Regions from separate parts of the Kluyvera chengduensis genome, predicted to be linked through region 1. Evidence: riboswitches for the same ligand, from Rfam matches in the RefSeq annotation. Region 1 holds a riboswitch; each other region holds the start of a gene.

Region 1 (6,019 bases):
TAACCCGTCAGCGCCTGCTGTTGCTGGCTCCGCTGATGCTGGGCGTCGGCGTGATGGCGCTGGTGAGCGTGATTCGTCACCCGCTGATGCCGGTGTATATCGAGATTTTACGTAAGGTGGTGGGGCTGTAGGTAGTGTGCCGGATGGCGGCTGCGCCTTATCCGGCCTACGCGTGCACCGATTTGTAGGCCGGATAAGGCGTAGCCACCATCCGGCAGAACATCACGCCCGAATCCCCAGCAGCGCAGACGCGCTGGCTTTCCCACTCAATAATTCCTGCGTATCGCCGTCCCAGGCGATACGCCCTTCCGCTACCACCATTGCGCGCGGCGCAATCCTTGCCGCATCCTCGACGCTGTGCGAAACCATCAGCAATGTTAGGTTTTGCCGCTGACACACTTCATCAACCAGCTGTAGCATCTCCTGACGCAGCGCCGGGTCGAGCGCTGAGAACGGTTCATCCAGCAGTAAAATCGGCTGCTCGCGCACCAGACACCGGGCCAGCGCGGCGCGTTGACGTTGGCCGCCGGAGAGCTCACCGGGCAGCCTGTCCAGCATTGACTCAATACCCATCTGCCCGGCAATCACCTGTAACTTTCGCTTCTGCTCCGTGGTGAGCGAGAGGCGCGGACTCATGCCCAGCCCAATGTTCTGGCGCACGGTCAGGTGACTGAAGAGGTTATTTTCCTGAAACAGCATCGACACCGGGCGCTGTGATGGCGGCGTATGGGTATGCACGCGTCCTTCAAGCAGCAGCGTGCCGCTGGCAGGCGTCAGAAAGCCGGCAATCAGGTTCAGCAGCGTGGATTTCCCCGCGCCGCTAGGGCCGAGGACAGCCACTTTCTCGCCCTGGGCAATCGAGGCGTTAAAGCGCATCGGCAGGTGCTGGTAAAGCCAGGTGACATCATTCAGTTTTAGCATGGCGTCCGGGTAACTTTTCAATAACGGTGAACAGCAGGAAGCAGAGCAGTAGCAAAATCAGCGCGGTCACCGCGCCGTCCTGGCTGCGATAGGCGCCAATTTGCTGATAGAGATAAAACGGCAGCGTGCGGAAATTGTCATTGCCGAACAGCGCCACGACGCCGAAATCACCTATCGACAGCACGCAGACAAAAGCCAGCGCCTGGGCCAGCGGGCGCTTCAGGGCACGCAGTTCAACCACCTTTAGGCGGTTAAAGCCAGAAAGCCCCAGTGATTCGCACAGGATGCTGTAACGGGTGGTAATGTCACGCATCGGCGTTTCCAGCACTTTAAGGGCATAAGGTACCGCCATCAGGGCGTTGGTGAAAATCACAATACCGTCGGCGGAGTCGGGCAGACCAACGGTGTTGTTGAGCAGCAGGAAAAATCCGGTGGCCAGCACGATGCCCGGCATGGCGAGGATCAGCATACCGCTCAGCTCCATTGCCTGCCCGGCCAGCGGCTGGTTGCGGGCGCGCAGCTCACGGCTGCTCCACAGCAGCATCATGGTCAGCACCACGCAGATAACTCCGGCGGCAATGGCGATGCGTAACGAGGTACCCAGCGCTTGCCAGAGTACCGGCTGGGTAAAGACCTGGAACATGGATGGGTTGATGCCGTCAACCACCACCGCCAGCAGCGGCGGCAACAGCAGCAGCAGAGTGAGGATAATCAATAGGCCGTCGGTTATTCGACTATGCCAGCGGTCGTCGGGGTCACGCCAGCCGTGAACGTGGCTATTACCCACGGCAATCGCCCGGCTTAATCGCTGGCTTAACAGCACCAGCATCAGGCAGCACCCCATCTGGATGAGCGCCAGCATCGCCGCGCGCGCCGGGTCGTAATCGAAGTTCAGCGACTGATAGATAGCCAGTTCGATGGTGGTCGCCGAAGGCCCGCCGCCGAGCGACAGCACGGTAGCAAAGCTTGCGAAACAGAGCATGAAAATCAGCGTGGCGATAGGCAGGATCTGCCGACGCATCCACGGCCATTCCACCAGGTGGAAGAACGAATAGCCGCGCATACCTAGTTGGGCGGCAAGCTGGCGCTGCTCGCCGGGGATCTGCTCCAGCGCCTGTAATAGCAGGCGGGTCGCCATCGGCATATTAAAGAACACGTGCGCCAGCAAAATGCCCTGCAGGCCGTAGGGTGAGAAATGCCACTGCCAGCCCAGCCAGGCAAAAAGCTGGGATAGCCAGCCCTGGCGACCATAAACGCTCAGAATGCCGAAGACGGCGACCAGGACTGGGAGAATCAACGTCATGGCGCACAGCCGCAACAGCAGCGTACGGCCAGGGAAACGTCGTCGGTAAAGCGCTCGGGCAAGGAAAATCGCGGGAACGACCGACAGCAGCGCTGACAGGAACGCCTGCCAGAACGAGAAGCGCACCACGTGCCACAGATAGCTATCGCCGAGCAACGTTGACCACGATGTTTCCGGCGCGTTCAGCCACAGCGACAGAAACGCCGCCAGCGCGACGGCAACCATCAGCGTGGTTGCCGTCAGCCCTGGATACAACCAGCGAGGGATTAGCGGCTGGCTGCGCGAAGCCATGCGTTAATCCAGTTTTGACGTTCGGAGGCCACCTGCTGCGGGGTAAATTCCAGCGCAGTTTGCGGTTTCACCAGGCTATTAAAGCCTTCTGGCAGCGTGACGTTGGTCACCGGATACATCCAGTTGCCGGTTGGAATGGTGTTCTGGAAGGCCGGAGAAACCATAAATTTCAGGAACTCATCTGCCAGCTTCTGCTGTTTACTGGCCGCGGTTTTTGCCGCCACTTCCACCTGCAGGTAGTGGCCTTCGCTAAAGTTCGCCGCCGCGTAGTTGTCTTTCTTCTCGTCGATGATGTGGTACGCCGGAGAGGTGGTATAGCTCAGCACCAGGTCGCTTTCCCCTTTCAGGAACAGGCCATACGCTTCGCTCCAGCCTTTGGTCACGGTGACCGTTTTCGCCGCCAGTTTCTGCCAGGCTTCCGGCGCTTTATCGCCGTAGACTTTTTGCATCCACAGCAGCAGGCCCAGACCCGGTGTGCTGGTGCGTGGGTCTTCATAAATCACGCGCCATTTCTGGTCGCTTTCGACCAGCTCTTTCAGGCTTTTTGGCGGGTTCTTCAGCTTGTTTTTGTCGTAGACGAAGGCAAAGTAGCCGTAGTCGAACGGCACGAAGGTGTCGTTGTTCCAGCCGCCGGGTACGGTCACGGCGTCCGTGGGAACGTTGCTTTTGGCGAACAGTTTGGTGTCGGTTGCGGCTTGTAGCAGATTGTTATCGAGCCCCAGCACCACGTCGGCTTTGCTGTTTTTGCCTTCCATGCGCAGACGATTAAGCAGCGAAACACCGTCTTCCAGCGCCACGAACTTCAGCTCGCAGTTACAATCGGCTTCAAACGCTTTTTTCACCGCTGGACCAGGGCCCCAATCAGCGGCAAAAGAGTCGTAGGTATAGACGGTCAGTACAGGCTTGGCGAGGGCCGGAGCGGCAACCAGCACCAGCAGGGGGAGTAATTTTTTGAGCACTTTGCACCTTTATAAAATGGTGGCAAAGGATTTTGAGTTAGCCTCAAATCCCTTCGCCGGGATTATCCGGATCAGGTTCGACGGGTATTTTCTCAGCTCGCGCACTCGGCGCAGCACCCCGTTGAGAACGGCACATTGTAATGATTACGTGAATAAATCAAAAGCCTTAAGGATCCGGCGGGGCAAACCAGGCGGATTTAAAGTCGAACCAGCCCAGGGTGTTCATGCGAACGCCGCGCATACTGCGCTGACCTTGTAGCATCAGCCAATGATGGATTAGCGGCACAATGGACTGATTTGCCAGCAGACTTTGGCACCAGTCGGGCAGCGAAAGCGCCCCTGCGCGCCAGCGCTGCGCGTCCTGCTCCCAGTCGATGGGAATACAGTGGCGAATCAGCGGTACTTCATAAAGATAGGCAAAGAGTGAGAAATCGAGCGGCAGCGTAAAGTTGGCGCTGTTCAGCCAGATATCGCTGACCACCTCGCCACGGTGCCATTCGTCGTAGTCCACTTCCTGAATCACCAGTTTGACCTGATGCGCCGCCAGCAGCGCTTCCATTATCTGACCGATAGTCCGGTGTTCAACGTGATCGCGGTAGTAGGTGAGGGTGACCGACTCAAGACCTGCCGGTTTCTCGCAGGCGTGGCTGCGGGCATGGTGCCAGCGGGGTAGCAGGCCGTAGGCCGGGAACCAGTGACTCTGGTGCTGCTCGCCCGCGTGATACAGCAGGTTGTTCGGGTGGAAAATGTGGCTCAGCCACTGCCGTACCGCCGGGTTGTTGCCACGTGAACTGCGCGCGTCAAACAGCAGATAGTAGCAGCCCTCTTCAAGGCGGCTTTCCACCGCCTTTTCGCTTTGGGTGGTGCCCTGAAGCGTCAGGCCGCCGTTCGGCTCGTCGCTGATTTCCGGCAGCACCCAGACGTTCACCTCGTCAATCAGCGCCCGGAAACCGAAATAGTCATCAAAGGCGTGGATCTTTAGCTGGTTCTGATTGTTGCGGGCGACGGCATACGGCCCGGTTCCCACCGGCATGCGGGAGAAGTCGCTGAGCGATTGCCATTCGCGTGGCAGGATCATCGCCGATACCTGGCCGAACAGCCACGGCAGCCAGCGGTCAGGCTCGTTGAGATGTACGTCGAGCGTCCAGGCAGTAGGAGAATCAATGCGCGTGATGTTGGAAAAGAGCGACAGCGTCATGCTGCGATGCAGCGAACTGATGACGTCTTCCATTTCCAGTTCGCGACCGTGATGAAAATGAATGCCGGGGCGCAAGTAAAAACGCCAGTGTAATGGGGAAATGGCCTGCCAATGGTGCGCAATATCCGCTTCCAGTTCCCCATTTACCTCGTTTACCCGAGTCAATGCGCTGAATATCTGCCGTGCGATATGGGTTTCCGAGCGCCTAAGCGCCGTTCCGGGCAGTAAATTGTGCATTGGTCGATAGTAAAGCACCCGCAAAATGTGCCGCCCCTGACGGAAGCTGCGGCCAAGATGTGACACCAGCATCTGGCGTACGGCCGCCTTATCGCCGACCAACTGCACCAGCTGATCGATCCTATCCTGCTCGAGCAAGTCTTCCGCGCGCTGTTGCTGAAGCGCCAGCCCGGTATAGAGGAAAGTCAGCTTAGAGCGCTTGCCGCGCCCGGCTTCCGCCTCCCAGGTCAACCATCCGCGCGCCTCCATGGTGTTTAAAAGCGTGCGCATATGTCGGCGAGAGCAGTTCAGCAGCTCGGCCAGTGAGTTGAGCGTGGTTTCCTGTGATTTTCCCTCACAGCACTGCCACAAACGGATGAACTGCTGCTGTAATCGACCTGAAGGCATAAAAGGGGAACTCCTGATAAAAACTCAGCAATTTATTAATCCCTATATTAAGCCAATAATTGATTTCGATGAAGCGAAGGGGAAATGAGGAGGTCACCATGTATCAGTTCTACCGGCGTTATTTCTCTGCCACCAAAAATGTTTCCTGGCTGGCCCGTCAGGCGACTGCACAGCGGCTTGAAGTGCTGAACTATCTGATGCAGTGGGAAGTTACGAACCCGACCTCTGAGTATTAATTCGCCTAATCATGTGTGACTGAGTATTTGCCAGCAGGTATCATCTGCTGGCTTTTTTTTATTCTTTTGCGAAAGGATTTCTGATGCTCTGGTTAATGACGATGGGACGACGTCTCAACGGTGTGTATGCCGCCTTTATGCTGGTGGCGTTTATGATGGGGATAGCGGGCGCATTGCAGGCACCGACGCTGAGCCTGTTTCTTAGTCGTGAGGTCGGAGCACAGCCGTTCTGGGTAGGGCTGTTCTACACCGTCAACGCTATCGCCGGGATCGTCGTCAGTCTGGGGCTGGCAAAGCGATCCGATAACCAGGGCGACCGCCGTAAGCTGATCATGTTCTGCTGCCTGATGGCGGTGGGTAACGCGCTGCTCTTCGCCTTCAACCGCCACTACCTGACGCTGATTACCTGCGGCGTGCTGCTGGCCTCCATCGCCAATGCCGCGATGCCGCAGCTGTTTGCGCTGGCGCGTGAATATGCCGATAGCTC
Region 2 (6,019 bases), on a different contig from region 1:
TCCATTCCTCGCGTATGGAAAGAGTTTTCCTTAAAGTACAATGCTTTAATAAAGAATGCGTCACGCATTAATGAGAAAAATACCCCCGCATCCTGATAAATTAAAATCTCTACTGGTCTTACTCCAAACTTTTCAACAAACAGCGAGCATAGAGTTATGAATTTTCTCTTGGCTAATTTGTCAAAAATCACATAAAAAATATAATTAATGATTCCGAGAATCAAAAAAAATCCAGCGATTTCAAATCGATGGATCGTCAGAAAATTAATTGCCGAAAACGTCATACAACTTTTCTCCACCTAATTCCCCAATAGCACTTCCCACTGTGCTACCTGCGTACCCTAAACCAATACCTGCAATAACGGTACAAACAAGCCCGCCAACACCAGCAGTACCAACGCCGATTGCGACGCATAATGTTATAGCCCCGCCGCTAGCGAGAACACCGCCACCTGTACCCAAAGCAAAGCTACCAATCTCAGTATACTTTTTCTTAGTACATTCAGCTTCGCGGCCAACAGAACACGCCTCATGAATTTCGTTAAGAGAATGGAGCCCGCTAAAACCAATGCCTAAATAACCAGTATAACGCATTGCTTTTACGTATTTAGCTGCCCGTTCAATGTGAGTAGCATAGCCTTCAATGTCACCGATCCCCGTTTCATTCCATTTGTGGGTAATAGAACTGCTGGAAAGTCCGAGTGCATTTCTTATTTTGGTATACTCTCCGAATTTCATAGCCTTATTAAGGAAACTGACTTTGAGTATGGATTCAAGTTCTTTAAATAAATGGCTACGTTTGACATAGAATTGTTCGCCAATCAACGAGCCTCTTGTTATATAGGTATTCTTATACGTTTCTTGAATCTCGCGGAGTATTTTTTCGATACTCTCAAAGTATTTTCCAACAGGATCAGCAGAAAGGCCAATTCCAGTATCAGCGTAGCTGGTGAAATTTGCTATGGTAGCGTAGTGTTTGTGGAGTAAATTAGCTTCCTCATGCGTCAATGGGGCCAATGCTGCATCGATTCGCGCTTTAGCTTGCTGCATGTGTGCAATCTGTTCGTCCTCCTGCTTATCAGGATCGACCAAAAGCAGAATAGAACCGGCCTTGTATTCTTTACCTGCATCATTCAATGAGCGGTAAAGTTCGCGTGTCCCTTCTGGCTGACCGCCAGCAAACAGGATGTTTTCGAATAGTTCGGTTGTCGATTGTTCAGGAACTATGCAGAAACCAGCATCAACACCAGTGCGTTTCTTTTTAGCTGCTTGTGCGTGTTGTTCGGGTTCTTGTTCTCCCGTGCTGAACAGCGTATTTCCCCCTTCACGGAGAAAGTCGGAGACTTCTTCATGGGAAACCGTGACCCCCACAGCGCTATCATCATAACCAATAAACTCAAAAGCATCAGGAGAAGCAATGAGGCGGTTAGTGCCAATTGGGCAACCGCATTCAACAACATCATTTTCAAGGCAAACTTGTTTATTTTCAGCGAAAACGTTGAAGCGGTTGGTTTTCCGTATTACGCCGAGAGTTTTACATTGAGGGCAAAAGGATTCAGAGCCAATAAGGGCAACGAGTCGGCTTTGGCAAAATACGGTCAATGCGCCATTTTCTACGGTTCCACCTGTGGTTGTTTTATCACCGACGGTAATAACTTTTAGTTTTACAAGCATAAGTCCATTTACTTGTTGTGGAAATAATTTGAGTGGCTATTTTACAACCAATAATCGGATGCACAATAAGTATTAGGCCTAAGTAACACTCTGTTTCGTAACAACCAGTAAAGGCGATTACTCCTCCTCGACGTTACCTTTATCAAAGGTGCTTCTCTCTTACTGATGCACTTCAGTGCAGAGATAAATCTCTCTATTTTTGTTTCTGGGGGGGAGCAAAAAGGAGTCAGGCGTGTTTTAAGATGAAGAAGCTATACCCGGGAGGCCGGGCTTGCAACCGCGAGCAACTTCCCCTAATCTGGCAAAAAGTATAGAGATTCTATCTTCATGACTCGGGGTGCCCCATCGCTGATGGGCTGAGAAAAACCCGTACCACCTGATCTGGATAATGCCAGCGTAGGGAAGTCAGAGGCCGCCAGGTCATTGCTTCTTCGCGTTTTGGCAGGAGCAAACCATGCAAGCCGACCTGCTAAGTCCCGCGCATTGCGCGCACACCGCACACCTTCTGCATCAACATTCCCCCCTGGTTCACTGTATGACCAATGACGTCGTGCAGACCTTTACCGCAAACGTCCTGCTTGCGCTTGGCGCATCACCAGCGATGGTGATTGACGCGGATGAAGCCGCTCAATTTTCATCCATTGCCAGCGCGCTGTTGATTAACGTCGGTACCTTAACGCAACCACGTGCTCAGGCCATGCGGGCGGCGGTGGAAAGTGCGAACCGTGCCGGAACACCGTGGGCGCTCGATCCGGTGGCGGTGGGGGCGTTGACGCTGCGCAGTGATTTCTGTCGTGAACTGGCGCAGATGGCTCCGGCAGCGATTCGTGGTAATGCCTCAGAAATCAGGGCGCTGGCGGGCGAGAGCCAGGGCGGGCGCGGCGTTGATACCACCGATACCGCCGCGAAGGCGCTACCGGCGGCACAGAAACTGGCTCAAGAAAGCGGCGCGATTGTTGCGGTAACCGGTGAGGTGGATTACATCACCGACGGCAAACGTACGCTGGCGGTAAACGGCGGTTCTCCGTTGATGACCCGCGTGGTGGGAACCGGCTGTGCGCTGTCGGCGGTGGTGGCGGCAAGCTGCGCCTTACCGGGTGACCGATTGCTGAACGTGGCCGGCGCGTGCGCCGTGATGAAACTGGCGGGGCAGCGCGCGGCGCAGGGGCGAGGGCCGGGCAGTTTTGTTCCCGCATTTCTCGATGCGTTGTATGCAATGCACGGGGAGGTGTTGGCATGAAACGCATCAACGCACTGACCATTGCTGGCACCGACCCAAGCGGCGGCGCGGGCATTCAGGCCGACCTGAAAACCTTCTCGGCGCTCGGCGCTTATGGCTGCTCGGTGATTACCGCACTGGTGGCGCAAAATACCCGCGGCGTGCAGTCGGTTTACCGTATTGAGCCCGATTTCGTGGCCGCACAGCTTGATTCTGTGTTCAGCGACGTACGCATCGACACCACCAAAATCGGCATGCTAGCGGAGACGGACATTGTGGAAGCGGTCGCGGAACGTCTGCAACGCTACCGCATTCAGAACGTGGTGCTGGATACCGTGATGCTGGCGAAAAGTGGCGATCCGCTACTGTCGGTGTCGGCGGTCGAGACGCTGCGTCAGCGCCTGTTGCCGCAGGTTTCCCTGATTACGCCAAACCTGCCGGAAGCGGCAGCGCTGCTTGACGCGCCGCATGCCCGCAACGAGCGCGAAATGCTGGAGCAGGGCCGAGCGCTGCGGGCGCTCGGCTGTGAAGCGGTGCTGATGAAGGGCGGTCATCTGGACGACGCTGAAAGCCCGGACTGGCTGTTTAGCGCCGAAGGGGAAATGCGCTTCACCGCGCCGCGCGTCGTGACCAAAAACACCCACGGCACGGGGTGTACGCTGTCGGCTGCGTTAGCCGCATTACGGCCACGCCATGCCAGCTGGCAGGAGACGGTGCCGGTGGCAAAAGCCTGGCTGTCGCAGGCGCTGGCCCAGGCCGATACCTTACAGGTAGGTGAAGGTATTGGGCCGGTGCACCATTTCCACGAATGGTGGTAACTGTCCGGCTGACGTGCCAGCAGGTTGTGCTTAAAATCTGCCAAAAGTTGGACATTCCACGCTCCCGGTACCAGGCTTACCCTGCTCAAAAGTGTTGAGCAGGATATCCAGCCGACATGATGTCGGCGCTTACGGGAGCATAGCTATGACTGATATTGCGCAGTTGCTTGGCAAAGACGCCGACAGCCTTTTACAGCATCGTTGTATGACCATTCCAGCCGACCAGCTCTATCTGCCTGGCCACGACTACGTTGACCGGGTGATGACGGATAACAACCGTCCGCCTGCGGTGCTGCGAAACATGCAGACCCTCTACAATACCGGACGCTTAGCCGGGACAGGCTACCTGTCGATTCTGCCAGTGGACCAGGGCGTTGAGCACTCTGCCGGGGCCTCGTTTGCCGCTAACCCGCTCTATTTTGATCCGAAAAATATCGTTGAATTGGCGATTGAAGCAGGCTGTAACTGCGTGGCCTCCACCTATGGCGTACTGGCTTCGGTATCTCGCCGCTACGCGCACCGTATTCCGTTCCTCGTCAAGCTTAACCACAACGAAACCCTGAGCTACCCGAACACCTTTGACCAGACGCTGTACGCCAGCGTCGAGCAGGCGTTCAATCTGGGGGCGGTGGCGGTTGGGGCGACCATCTATTTTGGCTCGGAAGAGTCGCGCCGCCAGATTGAAGAAATCTCTGCCGCTTTTGAGCGCGCGCACGAACTGGGGCTGGTCACCGTACTGTGGGCCTATTTGCGTAACCCGGCGTTTAAAAAAGACGGCGTGGATTACCACGTATCTGCTGACCTGACCGGGCAGGCCAACCATCTGGCCGCCACGATCGGCGCGGATATCGTGAAGCAGAAAATGGCCGAGAATAACGGCGGCTATAAAGCGGTGAACTTCGGCTACACCGACGAGCGCGTGTACACCAAACTGACCACCGATAATCCTATCGATCTGGTGCGCTACCAACTGGCGAACTGCTATATGGGCCGTGCCGGGCTGATTAACTCCGGCGGTGCCGCGGGCGGTGATACTGACCTTTCCGATGCGGTACGTACGGCGGTTATCAACAAACGCGCGGGCGGTATGGGGCTGATTCTTGGCCGTAAAGCCTTCAAAAAATCGATGGCTGACGGGGTGGAATTAATCAACGCCGTTCAGGATGTCTATCTCGACAACAAAATCACCTTCGCCTGATTTTTGTTCATCCTCTCCTGTCCGGGAGAGGATGACGATCCCCCTCACATTTCCCCATCCTTTTGTGAAAAACGTCACGCACTCTCGTGCGCATGCCCAAAAAACAGCCCGGTGTTAGCGGAGATTGTCCGTGGAAGAGACGTTATTTTGTGCTTAGATTAGTGATGAAACGCCTTTTCAATTCCCTAAAACCGTATTACCGGAACCGTGTTTTACACAGACCCGTGGTGAATTAGTCGCCATGTAGCATGTTGTATAAAGGACACTTAATGAAAATTGAATCTGTAAATGTCACCGTTTTCCAGCACCCTACGCGCCGCGTCTCCGACAGCGCCGGACACTCTCACCCGGGGCCAGAAAGCATGGCCAAGATGGCGATGCTGACCATTACCGCCGACGACGGTAGCAAGGGTTACTCCTTTGCGCCGCCGGAAATCGTGCGTCCGTTTGTGGTGAATACCTTCTTTCGCAAGGTGCTGGTAGGGCAGGACCCGTTCGACCGCGAGCGTATCTGGCAGGATCTGGTGCATTGGCAGCGTGGCAGTGCGCATCAACTGACCGAGCGTGCGCTCTCCTTCGTTGAGCAGGCATTGTGGGATCTCATTGGGCGTAAGCTCAATATGCCGGTTTACAAGCTGCTGGGCGGCTACCGCGACAAAGTACCGGCCTACGGCAGCACCATGTGCGGCGACGATCTCGAAGGCGGCCTGTCCACGCCGGAAGAGTACGCGGCCTTTGCTGAAACGCTGGTGGCGCGCGGCTACAAAGCTATCAAGCTGCACACCTGGATGCCGCCGGTGTCGTTCGCGCCAAACCCAAAAATGGATATCAAAGCCTGCGCCGCGGTGCGCGAGGCGGTCGGCCCGGATATCGACCTGATGATCGACGGCTACCACTGGTACAGCCGCACCGAAGCGCTGTGGATTGGTAAAGAGCTGGAAAAACTCAACTTCGCCTGGTTTGAAGAGCCAATGGAAGAAGACAGCATGTCCTCCTACGCCTGGCTTGCTGAAAACCTCTCGATTCCGATTATCGGGCCGGAAAGCTTCGGTGGTAAGCACCACAGCCGTGCTGACTGGGTGAAAGCGGGCGCGTGCGACATCCTGCGCG
Region 3 (6,019 bases), on a different contig from region 1:
CTCGACCATCAGCGAAGACGAAGCAAATTTGCCGGTGCCGGTGAACAGATGTGAATCAAACGTTTTGTCCGCAATACGTAACATATCAACCCCCTGCAATAACCTGAAAGAGCAGGATCTGGTCGCCTTCCTGCACGATGTGCTGCTGCCACTGCTCGCGGGGCAGAACCTGTTGGTTCAGCGCTAGCGCGGTGCCCGGTTTAAGCTGATTAAGCTGGATGAGCAGCTCGCTGACGGTCTGTCCCTCGGCGCACTGTATCGCTTCATCATTGAACTGAATCTGCATGTCGCCCTCCGCATACCGGGCAGCCCTGGGCGCGACGCAGTGCGAGGCTGCGCCACTGGCTGGTTTTGCCGTCGAACAGACGCAGTTCGCCGCTCGGCGTGTCGATACCGCTCAGTAGCTTGATGGCCTCAAGCGCCTGTAGCGTGCCCATCACGCCGACCACCGGGCCAACGATGCCCGCGGTGCGGCAGTTGCGTTCCGGCTCCGCATCGTCCGGCCACAGGCAGCGGTAGCAGCCCTGCTCCCACGGCGGCGTCAACACCATGATTTGGCCGCCAAAGCCGACGGCGCTGGCGGTGACGAGCGGCGTATTGAGTGCCACGCAGGCGGCGTTGATCGCCTGGCGTGTCGCCATGTTGTCGGTACAGTCGAGCACCACGTCGGCGCGTGATACTGCGTGACGCAGCGCGTCGCCGGTCAGCCGCTGCTGTAGCGCCACCAGGTCGATATCTGGATTAAGCCGCGCCAGCCGCTGCTGAGTGACCAGCGATTTTGAGCGGGCAATATCGTCGGTGGTGAACAGGATTTGCCGTTGCAGGTTACTCAGATGCACCTCATCGTCGTCCGCCAGCGTCAGCGTGCCGACACCCGCACCGGCCAGATACAGCGCAGCGGGGGAGCCCAGGCCGCCTAATCCGACAATCAGCACATGGCTACCGAGCAGCTTTTGCTGGCCTTCAATCGCAATGTCGCCGAGCAAAATCTGCCGGCTATAGCGCATAAAGTCGCGGTCATTCATCGCCGACTCCCGCGATTGCCAGCAGCTGCGCCGTGGCTTCGCGCCAGTCCGCCGCCTGGGTTATGGCACTAACCACGGCAATGCTGCCCACGCCGGTCGCCAGCACGTCACGAGCACGCGCAAGGCTGATGCCGCCGATGGCGACGGTGGGATAATCGGCCAGGCGTGCAATATGGCCTGCCAACTGCGCCAACCCCTGCGGCGCGGAAGGCATCTGCTTGGTTTGGGTTGGGAAGACGTGGCCCAGCGCGATATACGAGGGGCGAGCGGCGAGTGCCACGTCAATCTCCATATCATCGTGGGTCGACACGCCAAGGCGGAGGCCTGCGGCCTGAATGGCTTTCAGGTCGGTGGTTTCCAGGTCTTCCTGACCCAGATGCACCCCGTAAGCGCGATGCTTGATTGCCAATCGCCAGTAGTCGTTGATAAACAGCCGGGCGTCATAGCGTCGCCCCAGCACGATGGCGGCCATCACGTCCGCCTCGACCTCATCATCACGTTGATCTTTGATTCGCAGTTGGATAGTGCGCACGCCAGCCTCCAGCAGGCGCTCAATCCACTGCACGCTGTCCACCACCGGATAGAGCCCAAGGCGGAACGGTACCGTTGGAAAATCGGGCTGGTACATCATGCCTCCTCGCGTTTCAGGTAGATTTCACCGCCTTTGGCGCGGAAGTTCTCCGACATATCCGCCATGCCCACTTCAATGGTCTGGGCAGCGGCGTAGTCGCGCACTTCCTGGCTGATTTTCATTGAGCAGAATTTCGGCCCGCACATCGAGCAGAAGTGGGCGACTTTGCCGGACTCCTGCGGCAGGGTTTCATCGTGGTAGGCGCGTGCGGTGAACGGGTCGAGCGCGAGGTTGAACTGATCTTCCCAGCGGAATTCAAAGCGCGCTTTCGACATGGCGTTATCGCGGATCTGCGCGCCCGGGTGACCTTTTGCCAGGTCAGCGGCGTGTGCGGCAATCTTGTAGGTAATCAGCCCCTGTTTCACGTCTTCTTTGTTCGGCAGACCAAGGTGCTCTTTCGGCGTGACGTAGCAGAGCATGGCACAGCCAAACCAGCCAATCATTGCCGCGCCAATGCCGGAGGTGAAATGGTCATAGCCCGGCGCGATGTCGGTAGTCAACGGCCCCAGGGTATAGAACGGCGCTTCGTGGCAGTGCTCCAGCTCTTCGGTCATGTTGCGCTGAATCATCTGCATCGGCACGTGGCCCGGGCCTTCAATCATCACCTGTACGTCATACTCCCAGGCGATTTTGGTCAGCTCGCCCAGCGTGTGCAGCTCGGAGAACTGCGCTTCGTCGTTGGCATCCTGAATGGAGCCAGGACGCAGACCGTCGCCCAGCGACAGCGATACGTCGTAGGCGGCGCAGATTTCACAGATTTCGCGGAAATGTTGGTAGAGGAAGTTTTCCTGATGATGGGAAAGGCACCATTTCGCCATGATGGACCCGCCGCGAGAGACGATGCCGGTCAGGCGTTTCGCGGTCATCGGCACGTAGCGCAGCAGCACGCCTGCGTGGATGGTGAAGTAGTCGACGCCCTGTTCAGCCTGTTCCAGCAGCGTATCGCGGAACGCTTCCCAGGTCAGATCTTCGGCGATCCCGTTGACCTTCTCCAGCGCCTGGTAGATCGGGACGGTGCCGATCGGAACCGGGCTGTTACGCAAGATCCACTCGCGGGTTTCGTGGATATAGCGGCCGGTCGACAGGTCCATCACGGTATCCGCACCCCAGCGGGTGGACCACACCAGTTTTTCCACTTCCTCTTCGATGGAAGAGGTCACCGCTGAGTTACCGATGTTGGCGTTCACCTTCACGAGGAAGTTGCGGCCGATGATCATTGGCTCGGACTCTGGGTGGTTAATGTTGGCTGGAATGATGGCGCGCCCGGCGGCGACTTCATCACGTACGAACTCCGGCGTGATGTTCTCCGGCAGACGTGCGCCGAAGGCCATGCCTGGATGCTGGTGGCGTAACACTTCGCTGCGAATACGCTCGCGGCCCATGTTCTCGCGAATGGCGATGAACTCCATTTCCGGAGTAACGATCCCCTGGCGCGCGTAGTGCAGTTGGGTGACGCATTTACCCGCTTTGGCGCGCTTCGGCGTCAGCAGCCCGTTAAAACGCAGCTCGTCCAGCCCATCATCGGCCAGGCGCTCTTTGGTGTAGGCGGAGCTGCGGTCGTCCAGCTCTTCGCTGTCGCCACGGGCGGCAATCCACGGCTGGCGCAGCTTGGCTAGACCCTGCTGAACGTTAATCGCCACGTCCGGGTCACCGTAGGGGCCGGAGGTGTCATACACCGGCACCGCTTCGTTCGCTTCAAACTGTGGGTTCTCTTTATTGCCGCCAATCAGCGTGGGGCTCAGCTGAATTTCGCGCATCGGAATGCGGATATCCGGCTGCGAACCGGTGATGTAGATACGTTGGGAATTCGGGAACGCGGTGCCTTCCAGGGTATCAATAAAGTGTTGGGCCTGGGCGCGCTGTTCGCGGCGAGAGGGTTTAGTAGTGACAGACATAGCTCATTCCAAATAAAAGTAAGGACATGGCTTGTCAGACGACGGATGAAGCAAGAGAGAAGATCGCCCTTGGGCGATGCGACTATAGATTGACTCTTGTTCCCTTCGCAGGTCTTAACCTGATCAGGTTCCGCGGATCCCGAATTAACGGTCTCAGCCCGTGCTTGCGCACTGGGCACTCCGACAAGAAGTAACCTCAGATGTACCCGTCATACTTCAAGCTGCAGATGCGTTGGCTGCGCTCGCGCACCCCAGTCACGTACTTATGTACGCTCTTGGGGATGCACTCCCTTGCCGCCTTCCTGCAACTCGAAGTATTTAGGGTAGAGGTAATGAATGTAAACTACTCGTTAATGCGGCAAATCTCAAGCCGGGCGTTTTATTTCATCCGGGCCGAGCGCCTCGAAGGTCAGCATGATGAGCTGGTCTTCTAACAGAAAACGAGCCTCCAGCGCTTCACCGATATCGGACAGCGCCTGCTGGAATTCATACACGTTATCCTGGTCGATAGCGTTCTCCAGCGTAGAGTCGTAGTAGTCCATAATTTGTTGGGTATTGGCGTCCAGCAACGGCCAGATTTTACTGGCGTTTAAAAGCGGACTGTTGCCTTCCATTTTATGGATAATGCGTTCATAAATACTGAAATGACCGGCAGACAAATAGTCGACCAGGCGCTGACAAAAGTCATCAAGCGCTTTCTCATTAAGACGCATGAACGATTCTTTGCCAGGCTTAAGGCCAACCAGATTGTAGTAAGCTACGAGCAGGTGCTTACGAATATTCAGCCAACGGTCGACCAGTTTGTGGTGTCCATGAATTCGCTCTTTTAGACTTTCTAACTGGTTTAACATAGGTTGACCCCGCATCGATAAGATTAAAATCTGCTCACGTCATTATGTAATAATAATGTTAACAACATGCCTGTGAAGCAAAGGTAGCGCAAGAGATATGGATCGTATAATTGAAAAATGGGATCGCGGTTGGTGGATAGTCAGCCACGAACAAAAATTATGGTTGCCCGGTGGGGAATTACCATATGGCGAAGCGGTAAATTTCGATCTTGTGGGTCAGCACGCACTCCAGATTGGCGAGTGGGAAGGCGATCCGGTGTGGTTGGTTCAGCAACAGAAGCGTCATGATATGGGCACCGTGCGCCAGGTTCTTGACCAGGACGTTGGCCTATTCCAGCTTGCTGGGCGCGGCGTGCAGCTGGCGGAGTTTTACCGTTCGCACAAATTCTGCGGCTACTGCGGCCACACCATGCACCCAAGCAAAACCGAATGGGCCATGTTGTGCAGCCACTGCCGCGAACGCTATTACCCGCAGATTGCACCGTGCATTATCGTGGCCATTCGCCGTGACGACTCGATTCTTCTTGCCCAACACGTTCGCCATCGCAACGGCGTGCATACCGTGCTGGCCGGTTTTGTCGAAGTGGGCGAAACCTTAGAGCAGGCGGTAGCGCGTGAAGTGATGGAGGAGAGCGGCATTAAGGTGAAGAACCTGCGCTACATCACCTCCCAGCCGTGGCCGTTCCCGCAGTCGCTGATGACCGCCTTTATGGCGGAGTACGACAGCGGCGACATCGTTATCGATCCCAAAGAGCTGCTTAACGCCAACTGGTATCGCTATGACGATCTCCCGCTTCTGCCGCCGCCGGGCACCGTGGCACGTCGTCTGATCGAAGATACCGTGGCAATGTGTCGGGCTGATTACGACTGACATGTTACAATAGGCGCATCAACGCTAAAGGAATGTAAACATGAGCGAACTGAAGAACGATCGTTATCTGCGTGCGCTGCTGCGCCAGCCCGTAGACGTGACCCCGGTATGGATGATGCGCCAGGCAGGCCGCTATTTGCCGGAGTACAAGGCAACCCGCGCCCAGGCCGGTGATTTTATGTCGCTGTGCAAAAACGCCGAGCTGGCCTGCGAAGTGACGCTGCAGCCGCTGCGTCGCTATCCGCTTGATGCGGCGATCCTCTTCTCGGATATCCTGACCATTCCGGATGCGATGGGGCTGGGGTTGTACTTCGAAGCCGGGGAAGGCCCGCGCTTTACCTCGCCAATTACCAGTAAAGCGGATGTTGAAAAGCTGCCGATTCCGGACCCGGAAGGTGAGCTGGGCTACGTGATGAACGCGGTGCGCACCATTCGCCGTGAGCTGAAGGGCGAAGTGCCGCTGATTGGTTTCTCCGGCAGCCCGTGGACGCTGGCGACCTATATGGTGGAAGGCGGCAGCAGCAAAGCCTTCACCGTGATTAAAAAGATGATGTACGCCGACCCTAAAGCGCTGCATCTGCTGCTCGACAAGCTGGCGCAGAGCGTCACGCTGTATCTCAACGCGCAGATTAAAGCTGGCGCGCAGTCGGTGATGATTTTCGACACCTGGGGCGGCGTGCTCACCGGACGCGACTATCAGCAGTTCTCGCTGTACTACATGCACAAAATCGTCGACGGCCTGCTGC

Evidence for each region. A riboswitch is a leader RNA that binds a small molecule or an ion and turns the genes downstream of it on or off. The one in region 1 is predicted to bind thiamine pyrophosphate.
Region 2: linked by a shared signal. The riboswitch ahead of thiM (hydroxyethylthiazole kinase) and the one ahead of thiB (thiamine ABC transporter substrate binding subunit) in region 1 are both predicted to bind thiamine pyrophosphate.
Region 3: linked by a shared signal. The riboswitch ahead of thiC (phosphomethylpyrimidine synthase ThiC) and the one ahead of thiB (thiamine ABC transporter substrate binding subunit) in region 1 are both predicted to bind thiamine pyrophosphate.

The regions. Positions count from the first base shown of each region.
Region 1 covers NZ_JBIQOI010000006.1:171,903-177,921, forward strand. The annotation lists gene ACH1XZ_RS16365 (DedA family protein) at 1-131, shown strand, start outside; gene thiQ (thiamine ABC transporter ATP-binding protein ThiQ) at 223-921, opposite strand; gene thiP (thiamine/thiamine pyrophosphate ABC transporter permease ThiP) at 905-2,515, opposite strand; gene thiB (thiamine ABC transporter substrate binding subunit) at 2,491-3,474, opposite strand; TPP riboswitch at 3,505-3,605, opposite strand; gene sgrR (HTH-type transcriptional regulator SgrR) at 3,641-5,296, opposite strand; gene sgrT (glucose uptake inhibitor SgrT) at 5,395-5,532, shown strand; gene ACH1XZ_RS16395 (sugar efflux transporter) at 5,616-6,019, shown strand, end outside.
Region 2 covers NZ_JBIQOI010000001.1:448,969-454,987, forward strand. The annotation lists gene ACH1XZ_RS02015 (hypothetical protein) at 1-284, opposite strand, end outside; gene ACH1XZ_RS02020 (PAAR domain-containing protein) at 265-1,674, opposite strand; TPP riboswitch at 1,998-2,094, shown strand; gene thiM (hydroxyethylthiazole kinase) at 2,129-2,914, shown strand; gene thiD (bifunctional hydroxymethylpyrimidine kinase/phosphomethylpyrimidine kinase) at 2,911-3,711, shown strand; gene fbaB (class I fructose-bisphosphate aldolase) at 3,857-4,909, shown strand; gene ACH1XZ_RS02040 (mandelate racemase family protein) at 5,179-6,019, shown strand, end outside.
Region 3 covers NZ_JBIQOI010000016.1:9,634-15,652, reverse strand. The annotation lists gene thiG (thiazole synthase) at 1-84, opposite strand, end outside; gene thiS (sulfur carrier protein ThiS) at 86-286, opposite strand; gene ACH1XZ_RS22640 (HesA/MoeB/ThiF family protein) at 267-1,025, opposite strand; gene thiE (thiamine phosphate synthase) at 1,018-1,653, opposite strand; gene thiC (phosphomethylpyrimidine synthase ThiC) at 1,653-3,551, opposite strand; TPP riboswitch at 3,635-3,744, opposite strand; gene rsd (sigma D regulator) at 3,917-4,402, opposite strand; gene nudC (NAD(+) diphosphatase) at 4,500-5,273, shown strand; gene hemE (uroporphyrinogen decarboxylase) at 5,314-6,019, shown strand, end outside.